DNA from 2 places in the Bacillus sp. AK031 genome. Region 2 is predicted to be linked to the other one. Evidence: a T-box and tRNA genes for the amino acid it is inferred to sense, from the RefSeq annotation. Region 2 holds a T-box; the other holds one or more tRNA genes.
The links. The T-box of region 2 lies ahead of pheS (phenylalanine--tRNA ligase subunit alpha). A T-box ahead of a tRNA ligase gene usually reads a tRNA of that ligase, here a tRNA-Phe.
Positions count from the first base shown of each region.

Region 1: it has a tRNA-Phe gene. The T-box ahead of pheS (phenylalanine--tRNA ligase subunit alpha) is inferred to sense a tRNA for this amino acid. The anticodon was not compared.

Region 1 is NZ_CP096424.1:805,027-808,396, reverse strand. It holds tRNA gene M1E09_RS03955 (tRNA-Glu) at 817-888, opposite strand; tRNA gene M1E09_RS03950 (tRNA-Ser) at 898-988, opposite strand; tRNA gene M1E09_RS03945 (tRNA-Asn) at 996-1,070, opposite strand; tRNA gene M1E09_RS03940 (tRNA-Ile) at 1,080-1,156, opposite strand; tRNA gene M1E09_RS03935 (tRNA-Gly) at 1,158-1,231, opposite strand; tRNA gene M1E09_RS03930 (tRNA-His) at 1,241-1,316, opposite strand; tRNA gene M1E09_RS03925 (tRNA-Phe) at 1,343-1,418, opposite strand; tRNA gene M1E09_RS03920 (tRNA-Asp) at 1,548-1,624, opposite strand; tRNA gene M1E09_RS03915 (tRNA-Met) at 1,734-1,807, opposite strand; tRNA gene M1E09_RS03910 (tRNA-Ser) at 1,825-1,917, opposite strand; tRNA gene M1E09_RS03905 (tRNA-Ile) at 1,935-2,011, opposite strand; tRNA gene M1E09_RS03900 (tRNA-Met) at 2,018-2,091, opposite strand; tRNA gene M1E09_RS03895 (tRNA-Ala) at 2,200-2,272, opposite strand; tRNA gene M1E09_RS03890 (tRNA-Pro) at 2,291-2,367, opposite strand; tRNA gene M1E09_RS03885 (tRNA-Arg) at 2,381-2,457, opposite strand; tRNA gene M1E09_RS03880 (tRNA-Leu) at 2,473-2,561, opposite strand; tRNA gene M1E09_RS03875 (tRNA-Gly) at 2,573-2,647, opposite strand; tRNA gene M1E09_RS03870 (tRNA-Leu) at 2,652-2,736, opposite strand; tRNA gene M1E09_RS03865 (tRNA-Lys) at 2,770-2,845, opposite strand; tRNA gene M1E09_RS03860 (tRNA-Thr) at 2,860-2,935, opposite strand; tRNA gene M1E09_RS03855 (tRNA-Val) at 3,041-3,116, opposite strand; rRNA gene rrf (5S ribosomal RNA) at 3,125-3,241, opposite strand.
Region 2 is NZ_CP096424.1:1,049,474-1,052,843, reverse strand. It holds gene pheT (phenylalanine--tRNA ligase subunit beta) at 1-170, opposite strand, end outside; gene pheS (phenylalanine--tRNA ligase subunit alpha) at 192-1,229, opposite strand; T-box leader at 1,293-1,532, opposite strand; gene M1E09_RS05245 (TrmH family RNA methyltransferase) at 1,589-2,350, opposite strand; gene sspI (small acid-soluble spore protein SspI) at 2,509-2,718, shown strand; gene M1E09_RS05235 (M42 family metallopeptidase) at 2,868-3,370, opposite strand, start outside.

The DNA.
Region 1 (3,370 bases), 240 kb from region 2:
ATGTCGGAGTTTGTAGAAATATCCTTTAGTTGAAAAGCTGCTCAGGTGGAATATTTTCAACTTATGAAGAGGTGGTTTGAGGTGGCTAAGAGGATAGATTAATCTATTTTTTGTCTTTAAGCCTTTATAGACACTTAACTTATGGTTGCTGCATTCTATATGTTCTTTGAACACTTTTAGGGACACTTAGTTTCTAGTTCCTGATGCTATATGTCCTTAGAGCGCTCCTAGGGACACTTAGTTTCTAGTTCCTGATGCTATATGTCCTTAGAGCGCTCTTAGGGACACTTAGCTTCTGGGCCCTGGTTCTATATGTCTTTAGAGCGCTTTTAGAAACATTTAGTTTCTTGTTCCTGATGCTATATGTCTTTAGAGCGCTCTTAGGGACACTTAGTTTCTGGTGACTGCTTCTATATGTCTTTAGGGCGCTCTTAGGGACACTTAATTTCTGATGACTGCTTCTATATGTCTTTAGAGCGCTCTTAGGGACACTTAATTTCTGCTGGCTGCTTCTATATGTCTTTAGAGCGCTCTTAGGTGACAATTAGCTTCTGGTGGCTAGGTCTATATGTCTTTAGGCACTCTTAGGGACTCTATTTGTCCTAAATTTGCTTCTAGAGAATTTGAAGTGTCAGAGAAATTTTTATTGAGACACTGGCTCCAGTAATTATGGATATCTTTAGACCGCTATAACGGCATATTGATTTCAACTTGTTGGTCTCACTCCATTTTTACAACAATAAAGTAGGCCAGTAGGAAATAAACTATTTTATAGCACAAAAAAAAGACTATCTACTTAGATAGTCTTTTAAGTAATGACCCATACGGGATTCGAACCCGTGTTACCGCCGTGAAAGGGCGGTGTCTTAACCGCTTGACCAATGGGCCGTATTGAGATGGCGGAGAAGGAGGGATTTGAACCCTCGCGCCAGTTGCCCGACCTACACCCTTAGCAGGGGCGCCTCTTCAGCCACTTGAGTACTTCTCCGTGTGAATGGCTCCGCAGGCAGGACTCGAACCTGCGACCGATCGGTTAACAGCCGATAGCTCTACCACTGAGCTACTGCGGAATAATACCATGGTGGGCCTAAGTGGACTCGAACCACCGACCTCACGCTTATCAGGCGTGCGCTCTAACCAGCTGAGCTATAGGCCCATGGAGCGGGTGAAGGGAATCGAACCCTCATCATCAGCTTGGAAGGCTGAGGTTTTACCACTAAACTACACCCGCAAAACTTAATGGGGCGACTGATGGGAATCGAACCCACGAATGTCGGAACCACAATCCGATGCGTTAACCACTTCGCCACAATCGCCATAAGTTACTATATTAAAATTAAAATGGTGGCTCAGGACGGAATCGAACCGCCGACACATGGATTTTCAGTCCATTGCTCTACCAACTGAGCTACTGAGCCATAATGGTTTCGGCTTCCGCTAAGCTGCAAATCACTTTGTCAGCGTCTTCTGGGATTTTTGACGATAGTCAAAATATCCAACCTTTAGCGAAACCCTCTTAGTTTGAACTAAGATAAATTGTATAAAAATGGCGGTCCGGACGGGACTCGAACCCGCGACCTCCTGCGTGACAGGCAGGCATTCTAACCAACTGAACTACCGGACCAAGTTTTTTGCTTTTGGCAAAATAAACTTCATTAATTTTGACGCCAGTCAAAATATCTATCCTTTAAAAGGAAAAGGTAAATATTTAGGATTGACGCCAGAAAATTGTATTGCGGGAGCAGGATTTGAACCTGCGACCTTCGGGTTATGAGCCCGACGAGCTACCGAACTGCTCCATCCCGCGACGATAAAAAGGAAATATGGCGGAGGAAGAGGGATTCGAACCCCCGCGGGCTTTAACACCCCTGTCGGTTTTCAAGACCGATCCCTTCAGCCGGACTTGGGTATTCCTCCGTATGAATCAATAATAATGGTGGACCTTGCAGGACTCGAACCTGCGACCGGACGGTTATGAGCCGTCTGCTCTAACCAACTGAGCTAAAGGTCCGTAAAGTAGCGGCGGAGGGGATCGAACCCCCGACCTCACGGGTATGAACCGTACGCTCTAGCCAGCTGAGCTACACCGCCATGATATTGAAAGTGTATCGCTTCCAGTTTCACAAAAGTTTTCATTGCTTCGCTACGCTGCGCGACATTTTCAGAAGTTTATCTACTAAGTTTCGTAAAAAAACCAAGTGGAGCCTAGCGGGATCGAACCGCTGACCTCCTGCGTGCAAAGCAGGCGCTCTCCCAGCTGAGCTAAGGCCCCATAATGTTAATTTTGAAGTGGTCGGGAAGACAGGATTTGAACCTGCGACCCCTTGGTCCCAAACCAAGTGCTCTACCAAGCTGAGCTACTCCCCGCAATGTGTTAATATGGCGCGCCCGAGAGGAGTCGAACCCCTAACCTTTTGATCCGTAGTCAAACGCTCTATCCAATTGAGCTACGGGCGCATATGATAAAATCTCTGGTGCCGAGGACCGGAATCGAACCGGTACGGTAGTCACCTACCGCAGGATTTTAAGTCCTGTGCGTCTGCCAGTTCCGCCACCCCGGCAGGAACTCATATGGAGCGGAAGACGGGATTCGAACCCGCGACCCCCACCTTGGCAAGGTGGTGTTCTACCACTGAACTACTTCCGCAATATGGTGCGGGTGAAGGGACTTGAACCCCCACGCCTTGCGGCGCCAGATCCTAAGTCTGGTGCGTCTGCCAATTCCGCCACACCCGCATAATGATAGTTATTTTGCAGTGCAAAAAACTATGGTGAGCCATGAAGGACTCGAACCTTCGACCCTCTGATTAAAAGTCAGATGCTCTACCAACTGAGCTAATGGCTCGTACTAATTAAAAGTGGTGCCGGCAAGAGGACTTGAACCCCCAACCTACTGATTACAAGTCAGTTGCTCTACCAGTTGAGCTACACCGGCAGGTGTTTTTGTCTCACAAGGAACAATTATACTAGGTTTTAAATCTGATTTCAATGTTACTTTTTGGTATATTTTTTAACTCCGCTTCGCTTCGTAAAAAAATCATGGTGGAGGATGACGGGATCGAACCGCCGACCCTCTGCTTGTAAGGCAGATGCTCTCCCAGCTGAGCTAATCCTCCATTATAAAGCCTGGCGACGTCCTACTCTCACAGGGGGAGATCCCCCAACTACCATCGGCGCTGAAGAGCTTAACTTCCGTGTTCGGCATGGGAACGGGTGTGACCTCTTCGCCTTAATCACCAGACATTGTCTTTTTAAGGACAAGTATTATTATAACGAGTTATTTATTTTTTTCAAGTGTTTTTTGAAAAAAATTATTCACTCAAAACTAGATAAAGTTATGAAGAAAAGAAAGTATTCCGAGTTTCGCTAT
Region 2 (3,370 bases):
TGAGGTTCACATTCCAGGACATGCCCAACCACTACATTTTTGATTTCCTTGCCAATCACTTCCACACCTTCTACTTCGATTCCGCTGCGGGTGATCTTTTCAGCCAGCTCTTCAGGGGCCACGCCGGAAAGATCGACGTAATCCTGCAGCCATTTATATGAAACAAACATTTTTCTGCCTCCTTAAGCCTTTTATTCTTGAGTTTGGAATTGTTTTAAGAAACGGATGTCATCTGTATAGAAGTGGCGGATATCATCAATTCCATATTTCAGCATGGCGATACGCTCCGGCCCCATTCCGAATGCAAACCCTGTATATTTTTTCGAATCGAACCCTGACATTTCCAATACGTTTGGATGGACCATTCCTCCTCCAAGGATTTCAATCCAGCCGGTGCCTTTACATACGCTGCATCCTTCACCGCCGCAAATCTTACATGTAATGTCCATCTCCACTGACGGCTCTGTAAACGGGAAGAAGCTTGGGCGCAAACGGATTTCCCTGTCTTCACCAAACATTTTCTTGGCGAATACCTGCAATGTACCCTTCAGGTCACTCATACGGATGTTTTCACCGACCACAAGGCCTTCAATTTGCATGAACTGATGAGAATGCGTCGCATCATCATTGTCACGGCGGTAAACCTTGCCCGGACAAATAACTTTCACTGGCCCTTTGCCTTCATGCTTTTCCATTGTTCTTGCCTGGACAGGGGATGTATGGGTTCTCAGCAAAATATCTTCTGTGATATAGAAAGAGTCCTGCATATCTCTTGCCGGATGTCCTTTTGGAAGGTTCAATGCCTCGAAATTATAGAAATCTGTTTCAACTTCGGGACCCTCGGCAATGCTGTATCCCATTCCGATGAACAAATCTTCAATTTCTTCAACAATCTGTGTAAGAGGATGTTTGCTTCCCTTTCTCACTGGTCTGCCTGGAAGTGTTACATCGATTGTTTCAGACGCAAGCTTCTTGTTGACAGCTTCCTTCTCAAGCTTTTCATTTTTTTCTTCAAGACGTTCAGTTATGGCTGCACGCACTTCATTTGCCAACGCACCCATCTTAGGACGTTCTTCTGCGGACAGTTTTCCCATTCCTCTCAACACTTCTGTAATGGGTCCTTTTTTTCCGAGATAAGCGACACGGACATCATTAAGCTCTTTAAGTCCTTCGGCAGCTTCGATTTTTCCTAGAGCTTCCTCTTGCAACTGCTTTAATTTTGCTTCCATGCAAAACGGCCTCCTTCAATTCATTGGTAATTTATTGATAACAACAAAAAAACCTCATCCCAATCAAGGGACGAGGTTATCGTCGCGGTACCACCCTTATTAAAACACGGCGCAATGCACCTGTGTTCTCTTCATTGGGATAACGGCTTTTCGCCGGGGCATCTTTCGGTTTCAACATGAAACGGTCCCGATGCCAACTCAAGAGGTGAACTTCGCTTTGCTGTCCATAAGAATGCTCTCAGTCTAGGCACTCTTTCCCTGCAATGGTTACAACAAGCTACTTTTCTCTGTCATTGTTTTTTACATATGTGCATTCATTATAGAAAACATTGGAATGGATTTCAAACCTTTTTCTAAAATTACTGCGCCTTTTTTAGATGATACATTAAAATGCCTGCTGCGATGGCGACATTCAACGACTCGCTCTGTCCATAAATAGGAACATACAGGTTGCGGTCGGTCGATTTCAGGATTGATTCTGATACACCCTTGCCTTCATTTCCAAGTATCAAGGCAAAAGAATCGGAACTTGGTACATTATGATATTCAGTACTATTCTCAAGTGCTGTTCCATATACGGGAATTCCTTCAGTCTTAAGCAGGGAAATCCAGTCAGATAGATTCCCTTTTAATACGGGCAGATGAAAATGGCTTCCCTGGGCTGAGCGGAGAACTTTTGGATTATACAAATCGGCCGACCCTTCACCGAGGATGACAGTGTCAATGCCTGCTGCGTCAGCCGTACGGATAATGGTACCCAGGTTTCCTGGGTCCTGGACTTCATCCAGCAGTAAAAATGTTTTTCCTTTTAATTGGACATCCGAATCTTGCGGCTGAGTGCAGACAGCGAAGACCCCTTGGCTCGTTTCAGTTGCAGCTACAGCTTTAGCTGCATCCTCAGAAATCATGGTGATCGCTGTATCATCCATATCCCAGGATGAAGGGAGGTCGACTCCTTCTTTCACCAGTATCTCTTTTACAACATTTTTCACCTTAAGTGCTTCTTCGACAAGATGAAAACCTTCAACAATATATGTACCAGAACGGTCACGTTCTTTTTTCGTATGCAGCTTCTTCCATTGCTTTACTTGCGGATTTTTCGCAGATTGAACATATTTCACAGGAAATGGCTCCTTAATAAAAGTATTGAAAGAAAATGGGCAATAAAGTCCATCCATTCTCGAATTTACATTATACCTCAGATTCTATACATAATAAACGTCAACAGAGGAGAAGATATCCATGAAAACATTACTAACAGGGTAAAGGAGCGTTTAAGATGGGCTTAAATTTACGAAATGCGATTATCCATAATGTATCAGGAAATAACCAGGACCAGTTAAAAGATACGATTGTTGATGCTATCCAAGGAGGAGAAGAAAAAACACTTCCAGGCCTTGGTGTCTTGATGGAAGTATTTTGGAATCACGCTGATCCTCAGGAGCAAAAAATGCTGCTGGAAACCATTGAAGAAGGATTGAAGCAATAAGAAAAGCGGGTGCTTAGTGCATCCGCTTTTGGTTTGGATTATGCACCCAACCCTCATTTTTAACAGGACGACCACCACAAGCATCAAACCTCATTGAATGCTTACCTCATAAGAAAAGGAGACCCTTTAAGGATCTCCTTCATTCAATCTTATTCAAAAGTAATTTTAGCAACTGTGTCTTTATCCAGACGCTTGATTACTTCAGTGATTAATTTAACTGCATTTTCGTAGTCATCACGGTGAAGCATCGCTGCATGTGAGTGGATGTAGCGAGTTGCAATCGTGATAGAAAGTGCAGGAACACCGTTGGCAGTCAGGTGGATTGCTCCGGAATCCGTTCCGCCGCCAGCGATTGAATCAAACTGGTAAGGGATGTTGTTTTCGTCAGCTACGTCTGTTACGAAATCGCGCAATCCTTTGTGAGATACCATGGATGCATCATAAAGGATGATTTGCGGGCCTTCACCCATTTTGCTTTGTGCTTCTTTCTCAGATACACCTGGAGTATCTCCAGCGATACCTACATCGACACCGAAAGCGATATCAGGCTTGATTTTAGAAGCTGAGGTTCTCGCACCGCGAAGACCGACTTCTTCTTGAACCGTACCAACACCGTAAACTACGTTTGGATGGTTTTCGCCTTTCAATCCTT